DNA from 3 places in the Pseudoalteromonas sp. SG43-4 genome. Region 3 is predicted to be linked to each of the others. Evidence: predicted binding sites of a transcription regulator. Region 3 holds the regulator's gene; each other region holds the start of a gene.
The links. Region 3 encodes LexA, which represses DNA repair genes until DNA is damaged. Its sites were predicted from a motif close to TACTGTATNNNNATACAGTA; they were not measured.

Region 1: the regulator LexA is predicted to act here: its motif matches at 2,778-2,797, upstream of H5160_RS06640 (YebG family protein).
Region 2: the regulator LexA is predicted to act here: its motif matches at 2,245-2,264, upstream of H5160_RS17855 (SulA-like leucine-rich domain-containing protein).

What each region holds. Positions count from the first base shown of each region.
Region 1 is NZ_JACJFB010000005.1:71,789-75,935, forward strand. It holds gene H5160_RS06630 (EAL and HDOD domain-containing protein) at 1-324, opposite strand, end outside; gene putP (sodium/proline symporter PutP) at 656-2,134, shown strand; gene H5160_RS06640 (YebG family protein) at 2,408-2,725, opposite strand; gene H5160_RS06645 (helix-hairpin-helix domain-containing protein) at 3,040-3,336, shown strand; gene H5160_RS06650 (DUF6170 family protein) at 3,361-3,663, opposite strand; gene dsbB (disulfide bond formation protein DsbB) at 3,665-4,147, opposite strand, start outside.
Region 2 is NZ_JACJFB010000023.1:52,073-56,219, forward strand. It holds gene H5160_RS17840 (hypothetical protein) at 1-39, shown strand, start outside; gene H5160_RS17845 (NCS2 family permease) at 113-1,405, opposite strand; gene H5160_RS17850 (tetratricopeptide repeat protein) at 1,524-1,988, shown strand; gene H5160_RS17855 (SulA-like leucine-rich domain-containing protein) at 2,287-2,721, shown strand; gene H5160_RS17860 (YchJ family protein) at 2,760-3,239, shown strand; gene H5160_RS17865 (diguanylate cyclase) at 3,314-4,147, opposite strand, start outside.
Region 3 is NZ_JACJFB010000016.1:12,318-16,464, forward strand. It holds gene H5160_RS15005 (hypothetical protein) at 1-588, opposite strand, end outside; gene H5160_RS15010 (hypothetical protein) at 902-1,282, shown strand; gene H5160_RS15015 (PaaI family thioesterase) at 1,283-1,723, opposite strand; gene lexA (transcriptional repressor LexA) at 1,891-2,508, shown strand; gene coxB (cytochrome c oxidase subunit II) at 2,991-4,133, shown strand; gene ctaD (cytochrome c oxidase subunit I) at 4,133-4,147, shown strand, end outside.

The DNA of each region.
Region 1 (4,147 bases), on a different contig from region 3:
ATCTTTTAGATCTTTCACTATGGCTAATAATCGCTTCCCAGGTTGCACAGTTTCAAGGATTTCTACAACTACAGTATCTTTGCCCAGTAGTGTTGGGTAGCCCTTTGATAGCGTTTCTAGAGTGAAATTTATATAGGCGGGTTTATTGTCGGTTAAATCTTCTAAGCCGAAATTAAACTGACTACCTTCAATTAGTCGTGTAGTTGCCTCGTCACCGTCTATATCGGGAAATACGTTATCAACGCCATCGCGAAATAAAAGTTCATACCCGATGAGCTTTTTATCTCTGTCTAAAATAGGTTGGCGTGCAGCGTAAAAATACATAAACAGTTCCGTAAGAGTAATCTAATTAGTTATTGTAATAATATATGGCAAAAGACTCAAAATAGCATTACGTATATTTGCTAGATTAATAAATTATCATTAAAAATTAAGGTCTTTCTAGTATTTAATTTATTATATTTCACCAATTCGCTTTAAAATTATTCAACATGAGTATTTTTGTATCAGGTGAGGGCAACAAGTTGGAGATTTTATTATCAAGCATGATATAGTCAGCGAGAATGGTTTTTACCCCAATAGTGTCTTAACTATAAAATTTTAAGAGTCATTATTTGGATTAAAGCCTATTATTAATAATTATGCGGAGGCTAATTTGGAAACAGGAATGATTATTTCACTAGCATTATATTTTATTGTAATGTTAGGTATCGGACTATATGCATATAAGCAATCTACTGACGATGTATCTGGTTACATGTTAGGTGGACGAAATCTATCTCCAAGTGTAGCTGCACTGTCTGCAGGTGCATCTGATATGAGTGGCTGGATTTTAATGGGCCTACCTGGTGCGATGTTTGTTACTGGTTTTAGTAGTACATGGATAGCAATTGGCTTGGTGATTGGTGCTTGGTTAAACTATCTGTTAGTTGCACCGAGATTACGTGTTTACACTGAAAAAGCAAATGACTCTATAACCATCCCAGATTACTTTTCAAATCGCTTCAATGATAAATCCAACCTATTACGTGTTGTATCAGCTGTGGTAATTATTGTTTTCTTTACTCTTTATACTTCATCTGGTGTTGTCGCTGGTGGTAAATTGTTTGAAAGCTCATTTGGTTTAACTTATGAGATGGGTTTATACATTACAACGGGCGTAGTTGTTTTATATACCTTGTTTGGTGGTTTTTTAGCTGTAAGCTTAACTGACTTTGTGCAAGGTTGTATTATGTTCATTGCACTTATTCTAGTACCAACGGTTGCATATTCTTTGCTTGAACAACCTTTAGAATCAACTTTACATAGCGTAAATCCAGATATGCTTAACTGGATTGGTGCAGGTTCTGCATTAGGTATTATTTCTGCAATGGCTTGGGGTTTAGGTTATTTTGGCCAACCACATATCATTGTTCGTTTTATGTCGGTACGTAGTGTTAAAGATATGCCTAAAGCACGCCGTATTGGTATGACATGGATGATTGTTGCTGCCATTGGTGCTGTTGGTACTGGTATATTTGGTGCAGCTTATACTTATGAGAACAACATTGTAGTTGAAGACCCTGAAACAATTTTCTTAATTCTTTCTGAGTTGCTGTTCCACCCACTTATTGCTGGCTTTTTACTTGCTGCAATTTTGGCTGCGATTATGAGTACTATCTCATCTCAATTATTGGTTAGTTCAAGTTCATTAACAGAAGATTTCTATAAAACATTCTTACGTAAAGATGCCAGTGATAAAGAGCTAGTTGCTGTTGGCCGTATTAGTGTTGCCGTAGTTGCTATGTTCGCTATTTATTTAGCTTACGACAGAGATAGCTCTATTTTAGACCTAGTAAGTAATGCGTGGGCTGGCTTTGGTGCTGCGTTTGGACCTCTTGTATTGTTTAGCCTTTATTGGAAACGCATGAACTTTGCTGGTGCGTTAGCTGGTATGTTAGTAGGCGCATTTACTGTGCTAATTTGGATATATGGACCATTTACTATCAATGGTGAAAGCTTAAGTAGCTTTATGTACGAAATAGTACCGGGCTTTATTTTAGCGAGTATTGCAATTGTTGTTGTTAGCTTAGTAACAAAAGAGCCTGAGCAAAACATCACTGCTTTATTTGATGAAGTAGAAAAAGAGCTTTAATTAGCAATTACTACTTATTTTAAAGTGAGTAGTAATTAATACCAACCCGCAATAATACTTAATCATTTTGCGGGGCTAAACGTGTTGCTACCGGCGTTAAAAAATTCTCATTTAGAACAACTAAATATCGAATTTTTGCCTAGCTATCAACACGTTTTTCCACCCTCAAAGAGATCATTTAATTAAGCGAATTGGTATAATAAAAAAGGGAGCAACTTAGTTGCTCCCTTTTTTATTTAGTTTGTCCCGTTCGAGGAGGGAGCATTCTATGAATTAACTTACTTTTTTATCGTTGTTATCTTCAATTGATGCAACGTTATCTGACTTTTTACTTTTTGCTGGCGCTTTGGTAACAGCTGGATCTTTGCCACCTTTTAATATGGTCATAAAATCATCTTTGCTTTTCGCTATTTCTAAAGCAAGTGATTCAATTTGTTGCTCACTAAGCGGTACGTCTACCTTTTCTAGCATCAGCTCAAGTGATTCTGCTATATCGAGCATCTTGTCATAAGCATCCGCTTCTTTTTTGGTAGTAAACGTCATACGCTCGACTCCGTTTCGTTCTACAACATATTTAACAACAACAGCCATGATTTCTCCTGCAAAATTGCTTGGCACCGTGGTTTTTAAAAAACCATTAGATTACTGTTTTTATGTACAGTAATGGTTTGTAAGTAAATTTGCAAGCGCGAAGTATTAATTTTTAGGTGTCTTAAATTTGACAAAAAACGGTAACTTTACTTTAGTTAAGCAATCACTTTGTTGTACCAGCTGCATTTTCAGGATTTCGGATCATAGTGATAATGCGTTTAGGTACACTTTAAGTGATGAACTTTACAGTTCCTTATTTATTGATTTCCTGAGCAATACTCAAAATTAAGAAAAGAAGAATAAGGGCAAGTTTAATGAAAACGTTAAAAAATTTACTCATCATAAGTTTATTATGTTTACTACCCGCGACTACCGCGTATGCACAATTATCAGAAGTAACTAAGCAAATGCCTCAAGCTGAGACAATTAGTATAAATAATGCTGATGCAGAGATGCTTGCTAAGTTACCTGGTATAGGTAAGAAAAAAGCGCAGGCAATTGTGGATTATCGTGAAGAAAATGGCGAATTTAAAAGCGTTAGTGATTTATCGCAAGTTAAAGGGATTGGCAAAAAACTTTTAGCTAAATTAGAGGGGAAACTTTCACTTTAATATTTCTAAAAAGTAATCAGGGTGCTAGGCGCCCTGATTAAATTGTTTTAGCGCATCGCTTAAGTGCTTTTTAGCAAAGTTAATTTCAATAGGTGTAGTTAATAGTGGATAGCACAATCCGCCAAGTATCAAAAATGGTATTAATATCCAACCTTTAAATACAGTGAATATTAAAAATAGTGGGCTAAGTAATAGCAACTTTATAATACGCAATAGAACTTTATCAGTTGGCGATAGCTGACTTAATGCAAGCGCAATTACGTCTTGGCGCTGGCGTACTTTTAAATGCTTAAGCTGGTCTAATTGGCTTGAAAAAAATGTAAACATATCAAATCGACTTTTTAATTGATAAACGGGCAATAATTATAATAAATAGCGTTAGTGAGAAAATCCCAAATATCACTTCCATCCAAGCAGGCATGCTCATGCCAACAAACTGCCAATCTATATTTCCACAATCCCCGGTAGCTTGAAAAAAGCTAGGTATCCATTCATGTAGTGGCATAAATGATGGGAAATTTGGTTCAAACTCGCAGCTAAATGCAAAAGGGTCTGTGGTGGTCTGCATATCAATATGTTCGCGAGCAATTAAGTATCCCCAAACACTCGATATTCCCCAAATAACATACGCTATCATACGCACAGTTTTACTTTGTGGTTTACTTGAGCCTACAATCCCTGCGCCTAATAACCCCAATACTGCAGTGCGTTGATATATACACATTATGCAAGGCGCTAACCCCATTTTGTATTGAAAGAAAAGAGCGGTAACTTCAAGTAAAAAAACGATAGCTGTAAATAAAAGCCACGG
Region 2 (4,147 bases), on a different contig from region 3:
GACTTAGATATATTGTTTGCTCCTAAAAAGAAATGGTAATTCTTTTATAAAAGCATTAAAAAAGCCTGCACAAATTAAATTTATGCAGGCTTTTTTGTCTATTTGTTGGTCATTAAGACAAAAATGCAAACTTGAAAACAAACAAGGCTGTCAATATCCAAACACTAATACTGATTTGATCTTGCTTACCACACAAAACTTTAACCGCCGTATAAGATATAAAACCAAGTGCAATACCGTGCGCAATCGAAAACGTTAATGGTGTCATTAGTAATACCACAGTAACAGGAATTGCATCGGTCATATCATCCCAATTTACAAACTTTAAATTTTGTAACATCAGTACAGCGACATATAAAATAGCACCTGCCGTAGCATAAGCCGGTACCATTTGTGCAAGCGGTGCAAAAAACATCATTAGTAAAAAGCAAATACCTACAACTACAGCCGTTAAGCCAGTACGTCCGCCAACAGAAACACCAGCAACCGATTCTATATACGATGTAGTCGTAGACGTGCCTAGCATCGCACCTGCAATTGTTGCAGAGCTGTCAGCACTTAGTGCGCGCCCTAAACGAGGCATGTTACCTTTTTCATCAGCTAAACCAGCTTTTTGAGTGACCGCAACTAATGTACCCGAAGTATCAAAAAGATCGACAAACAAGAATGCAAAAATAACACTCATCATTGATATATCAAAAGCGGCGGCAAAATCTAGTTGCATAAAAGTAGGCATTATTGATGGTGGCATAGCCATAACACCGTGATATTCAACTAGCCCTAAACTTAGTGCAATGCCAGTCACTAATAAAATACTAATAAGTACACCGCTTTTAAAATCGCGGTATAAAAGCGCTGCAATTACAAAAAAGCTTAATATAGCCAATAATGGGCCTGGGGAAGTAATGTCGCCCAATTGCACTAATGTTGCTGGGCTTGAGACAATAATGCCTGCATTTTTAAGGGCAATTAAGGCTAAAAAAGCACCTATACCTGTTGCGATAGCTCGCTTGAGCACCAGAGGTATGGCATTAATAATCCATTCTCTGACTTTAAATAAGCTTAAAAATAAAAATATACAACCCGACATAAAAACAGCCCCTAATGCGGCTTGCCAGGTATAACCCATTCCTAATACGACGCCATACGTAAAAAAGGCATTTAGTCCCATGCCAGGCGCTAATGCTAATGGATAATTAGCCCACAAACCCATTATAAAACAGCCTATCGCAGCTGCTATACAGGTAGCTACAAATGCAGCCCCTTGGTCCATCCCTGCCTCAGCAAGCATAGCCGGGTTTACAAATACAATGTATACCATAGTGATAAAGGTCGTTAGGCCAGCAACGCATTCGCGTTTAACTGTTGAGTTATTTTCGCTGAGTTTAAATAAGGCTTCAAACATAATAAACTTGTGATAGTAAAAAGTGACGAGATTTTAACATAAAAATTATCTTTTACAGGACATTTTACCTTGCTATATACTAAACTGTTAAAGTAGTTAAAATAATAAATGAACCAATATGCTTAAAACAACACCTTGTGAGCAAGACTTAGAGCAACAGCTAGACAACATTTTAGGTTTTGTTACTCAACCAGAAAGCAGCCCCGCGCCCATTGATAATAAAAAAGATGAGCAAAGTACTATTAATAAAGCCCTATATTATTTAAAAAATAATCAAGCTCCATTGGCTGCAAAATGGATGCGCCTTGCTGCAATGGCAGGGAACCATAGAGCACAGTTTTATTTAGGTTTATTTTTTGTAAAAGGTGAAGGCGTGCCACAAAGTGTATTTCATGCTGTAGCTTGGTTGAGCTTAGCGAGTAGCCAAGGATACGCACCTGCCACTGCAGCGGTTACAGATATACGCAAACATATCGAAACTAAGCGATTTAAAGATGCTCAATGTTATGCAGCAAGTTTGTACGAACAAATCCACCAACTCCAGTTTTCTCATATGATCCCTCGCACGAGTGAAGACACATAAACCAACTAAGTTATAAGTACTGTATACAGTGTTGAAAAATACTGTATATAGTTACAAAGATACTCCTACTCAGTATAAAACCCACAAATTAAAACATTACTCAAAAATTTATTTTTGAAATACCTTCTCAAAAACAAACCTATAACAAGTTGATTAATAAAGAATTATAGATTTAAAAATAAAAAACAATGATCAAAGGCTGAATAATTGTACAAATAAATAGCATAAAATGCTTGCACGAAAGCACTGTATAAACTACTGTATATGAATACTGTATAAAAACCCAGTGAGTGAAATTATGTTACAGCCTATTACCGTAAGAACAGTTAAAAGTTACCAACAAGACGAGCAAAGCGATTGCGTAAATTTGATCCAAATTGAAGATGAAATTTCAGCGACCTTTGAGCTTTTAAAAGTATTACACCAATACAATAGCTCTAATGCATGGACGTTACTAATTGCGCCAGATCATGTACCTAGCAAAGCTTTACTTGACTCATGCTCTATTGATACAAGCAAATTACTTGTTATTAGACAGAAGCACCTAGTAAATTTAGAGTATGTATTAAATTCTGCGTTACATAATGGAAACTTTGCAGCGGTAATTACCTGGACCGATATAGTTAATAACCAACTACTTACAAATCTATCGTTCGATTTAAGTAAAACGAATACAAAACTATACTGTTTTACTAAAAACGCTCAAACAACAGAGATACCACTCGCTCAATAAGCTTGTTAAACTAATGTTTTAGATTCTGTATTATTATTATGACTTCACTCAATACCACATTATGTTTTTGCAGCAGTGGGCACAATTATGCCGATTGCTGCGAGCCGCTTCACTTATCTGTAAAGCAAGCTGACACTCCTGAACAACTTATGCGCTCACGATTCAGCGCTTATGTTATTAAAAATGCAAAACATGTTTATCAAACCTACGCAAAAGAAAAACAAGCTGAGAATCCGGTTAAAGAAATCAATGATTTTGCTAACAGCTGTCGATTTATAAATCTTGATTTAATTGACTCAAGCCATGATGGCGATACTGGAACTGTAGAATTTAAAGCCCAATATTTTTATCAAAACTTATTTTGTGAGCTTCATGAAAAATCGCAGTTTATTAAAGAAAACACTCAATGGCGTTATTTAGATGGCACTATATATCCTGTTGAAGATATTAAAGTAGGCAGAAATGATAACTGCCCATGCGGTAGCAATAAAAAGTACAAAAAATGTCATAGCATGTAATAAATAATCTTATTTAATATTTATCACCTAAAAGGTGTTTTTAAGTGGCAGAGTGATTTATTAGCTAACTAAACTTAAAAACACACTTTGTTACGCCCTTGCATTTTAGACTCATACATTTTTTCATCTGCGATCTGCAACGTGTTTTTGTTATTTACGTATGGTTGTAGGGTTGCACCGCCAATACTAATAGTCACAAAATCATATTCTGAATATTTGTGTAATATTCCTAAATCGGCCACATTCTGTTTAATTTTATCAGCAACACAAATTGCACCTTCAGTGCTTGTATGCGGTAGAACAACTACAAACTCTTCGCCGCCATAACGCGCAACAAAATCGGTTGGCCTTTGCAAACTATTAGTAATAGTTTGTGCTACTAGGTTTAACACCGTATCCCCCTGCACATGACCATAGATATCATTGTATTGCTTAAAATAATCTATATCGATGAGTAATAATGCATAGTCAACTTTTTCTCGTAAGGCGCTTCGTTCCATTTTAGAAAAATGTGCATCAAAATAACGGCGATTGAATACTTTAGTTAAATCATCTAAAAATACTTTTTGATTGAGTAAGTCGTGTTGTAATTTTAACGTTATATGGGCACGAACCCTTCTAAATAGTGTTTCTTTTACAATCGGCTTTTTAATAAAATCAACAGCTCCGGCCTCCCAACACTCTTCTTCTTCGTTTTCAAAGGATGTAACAAAAATAACTGGGATATCCTGTGTTTCAGTATTATTTTTTAATTTTAAACATGTATCAATACCACTCATTCCACCCATACTAATATCGAGTAGGACTATATCGGGTACATTTACATTACAAATTTCAATTGCTTCTTCACCACTTCCAGCTGTTGTCACATTAAAATTCTCAGATAATATTTTTTTTAATACGATTAA
Region 3 (4,147 bases):
TCGCTCATCGTAATCCATAATATGTAACATCCAAAAAAAGTCGAATATTCGCCATAGCGTGCTGCGAACGGTAACAACTTTGCCGTTATTTTCTGACAAGTACAGTGTTGTGTTAAATGTGTCGTCAAATTGTACCTGCCAAACATTGGTTTTATATCCAACTTCTCGCATACCTTGCTTTAGTAGTACAGCGCTTGTTACTTGAGCGTCAATAAGTAAGTGTGCTTTAGCATTTGCGGTAATTTGTATTTTAGTTGGCGGTTCAAATGGTCGGCCTGTTATTCCATTGAAGCTTTGCTGCTCGTTATTACTAAACACAGTAATAAGTGGTGTAGTTAAGAAGTTCTCAAAAATTATTTGTGTTGGATTAACCACCTGAGAGGCAATATCGTCAAGGGAGGCAACATAATCAGCCTGCGTAAATGGGTTATTAAGAGTACGTGTTGCAAGATGCTCCCCATGAACTTTATCAAGAGGGATTGCACTCATAATTAAACCACCTAGTAACCATGCTAAAATTTGTAGTGCTAATAAATAACCTAACCATTTATGTAACTTGCGAGCATGTTTAAATATTTTTTTATTCATGTTTTAGTCTTATTATTTTTAGAGGCTAGTTTATTACATTAATAGGATAAGTTACTGCGACATTTTGTCGCAGTTTAAACTATAGCTTACTGTAATCAGTTAAAAATAAAAAAGATTACACTTAAATTCCTAACATGACTTATCTGTTTAATTGAGCTGAATATTTGATATCCAGCTAGCTTTAAATGCTAAAAAATACTTAAAAGCTGCGAAATATCCATATAAAGTGGTTAATAGAGCATAGTTGATTTGGTATAACGGTAAAACTGCGTTAAAGTTTGCAATGAAATTATTAGAGGATAAATACGAAACGATGTCGGAAATTCAATTTTTAAATGTAGATCTTGAGCTTGAATCAAAGCAAGATATTAGTTTGCTAGTGGCGGACTTGAAAAAAGTCGCGACGATTTTACATTATGACAAAGACGAATACCGTCAACTAGCGCGTATTGAAGCTACAGGTGAGGTGAGCACACCTGATAAAGCCATAAACCATATATGTGAGCTTATTGAATCGTGTTCGCGTAACGCGCTAAAGCAATGGTTAAGCTGTTCACGTAGAACGTTTGATATTGGTTTTGAATCAGGGACTTCTCCTAAGTGCTTTAATCAAGCCTTAGATGCAGATACATTATTGCGTATATCTGCGATTGGTGCGGGTATGGAAATTACCATTTACCCAATCGAAAAGTAACTATCTTCGCTCTACGACTGCTGCGGTCATTTTTGATACGCAGCACAGCTCATTGCGGCTATTTGTAATTTTTATTTCCCATACTGAACTACGTTTACCTATATGAAATGCTCTAGCCGTGGCTGTTAAAGTGCCGTTGCGAGATGCTTTTAAATGACTTGCGCTAATCTCCTGCCCTACACAGTAAAATTTAGTAAAATCGACAACAAAGTTAGCGGCATAGCTGGCAACTGTTTCGGCAAGTACAACGTTAGCACCGCCGTGTACCATCCCCATCGGGTTATGATGCTCAGGAATTGCCGGCATTGTGGCAACCAAATAATCATCGCCAATTTCTGTGACTTCTATCCCCATAGTTTTCATTAATGTTCCTTGGCCATTAACGCCTTGCTCTAACTGCTTGCACAGCTCTAAGGTGATGGGCTGGTACCAAATACTCATAATGTCTCCTTTGCATTTTTAATCATTTATAAACTTAGCTTTAGTTATATCCTTGAAATGTACACAAGTGAAATTACTTTAGCTATTTTAAGGCTTAATTTAAATTTGCGATTTTTATTTAACTGTATATACTCACAGTTAAATGTACTGTATGGAAAACCAGTTGTATGCGACCATTAACGAACCGCCAAGCTCAAATACTCGAACTAATTAAAGTTTTTATTAAAGACACTGGTATGCCTCCTACACGTGCTGAAATAGCGCAAACATTAGGTTTTAAAAGTGCCAATGCTGCTGAAGAACATTTAAAAGCACTTGCTAAAAAAGGCGCAATTAAAATGAAACCAGGTGCAAGCCGTGGTATTCAATTAATTGAAGAAGAAGAGCCAGAACAATTAGGTTTACCGCTTATAGGGCGTGTTGCTGCTGGTTCACCTATTTTGGCGCAAGAGCACGTTGAAAGTCACTGCAAAATCGATCCATTAATGTTTAAACCGGCTGCAGATTTTTTACTACGCGTTAACGGTATGAGCATGAAAGATATTGGTATTATGGATGGTGATTTACTTGCTGTACATCGTACTCAAACCGCTGAAAACGGACAAGTTGTTGTTGCCCGCCTAGACGAAGACGTAACTGTAAAACGTCTTGAGAAAGCGGGTCGTAAAGTATTACTTCATGCTGAAAACGACGATTTTGACTCTATTGAAGTAGATCTTGAGAATGAGTCTTTTAATATTGAAGGCTTAGCCGTTGGCGTTATAAGAAACGCTGATTGGATGTGACTTTAAAAATAGCTTTTAAAGAAGCAGTTTTATAAATGCGTACTAATTAGTACGCATTTTTGTTTTAAAATTTGTACTAAAAATAGGGCGTAAACAGCCCACTGACTATTTAAGCTGTAAACTTTTTTGCACTTATATTTTCCCCCTCCGAATGCGTTAAACCCCTTTGTTTTGCTCATATTTTGAACTTCCTGTTGCCCAGTTGATTACCGATTTTTATTAATTATTCAATATCACCTGATTGTTTTTTATACTAAAACTTGCTTGTTGTTCGTTTTTTAGCTAATTGTTAATGTGCTGAGCTAATAATAACTCACAGCTTTTTAGTTTTGAGAACACACAATATACACAAACTCGTTGTTGGCGCAGCAAAACCAATCAATATTAAATAAGATTGGCTAAAAAAATAAAAATAACGAATTGGCGTTTAAGCCGTATGCCTCTTCGCTTTGCATTCGCAATAGCATCAAAGGAGCCGTCACATGGGTAAACTGACCTCTACCTTGTGGCTTATATTATGTGTTTTTTCGCACCCAGTTTTGGCTAACAGCCAATACAATATGCGCAAAGGCGTAACCGATATAAGCAATAATGTATATCAGCTGCACATGACCATATTTATAATATGTTGTGTGATTGGGGTGATAGTGTTCGCAATTATGTTTTGGGCACTTATTCATCACCGTAAATCTAAAGGGGCTGTACCTGCCCAATTTCACGAAAGCACTAAAGTAGAAATACTTTGGACTGCAATTCCGTTTGTTATTTTAATTGCTATGGCAGTACCAGCCACTAAAACCCTAATTGCAATGGAAGATGCCAGCAAAGCTGATCTCACTATTAAAATTACGGGTTCGCAATGGAAATGGCATTATGAATATATGGGCGAAGATGTAGAGTTCTACTCTATTTTATCTACCCCGCAAGATGAAATCGCGAATCTTGCAGATAAAAATCCTAACTACTTACTTGAGGTTGATAAGCCTCTTGTACTGCCAATAAATCAAAAAGTACGATTTTTAATGACTTCTGACGATGTTATTCACTCTTGGTGGGTACCTGATTTTGCAGTTAAAAAAGATGCGAACCCCGGCTTTATAAACGAAACATGGACGAACATAAACGAAGAAGGTACTTACCGAGGCCAATGTGCTGAGTTGTGTGGTAAAGACCATGGCTTTATGCCCGTTGTGGTGGTCGCTAAATCTGAGGCTGATTTTAAAACATGGCTTACAGATGCAAAGCAGGCTAAACAAAAAGCAGCATTAGCAGATGCCGCATTACTTGATAAAACCCTCCCAAAAGAAGAATTAATGACTTTAGGCGAACAAGTATATATGGCTAATTGTGCTGCATGTCATCAACCTACTGGCATGGGGTTACCGGGCGTATTTCCTGCACTTAAAGGCAGCCCGATAGTGCTTGGCGATATAAAAGATCACATTGATGTAGTTATCCATGGACGACCCGGTACGGCAATGCAAGCTTTTGCCAAGCAGTTATCTATAAAGCAATTAGCTGCGGTTATTACTTATAAACGTAATGCGTGGGGTAATGATACGGGTGATGTTATTCAACCGAGTCAAATACAGACGGCACTTGATGCCAAAGTGGAGGCGAACTAATGAGTAGCATAGTA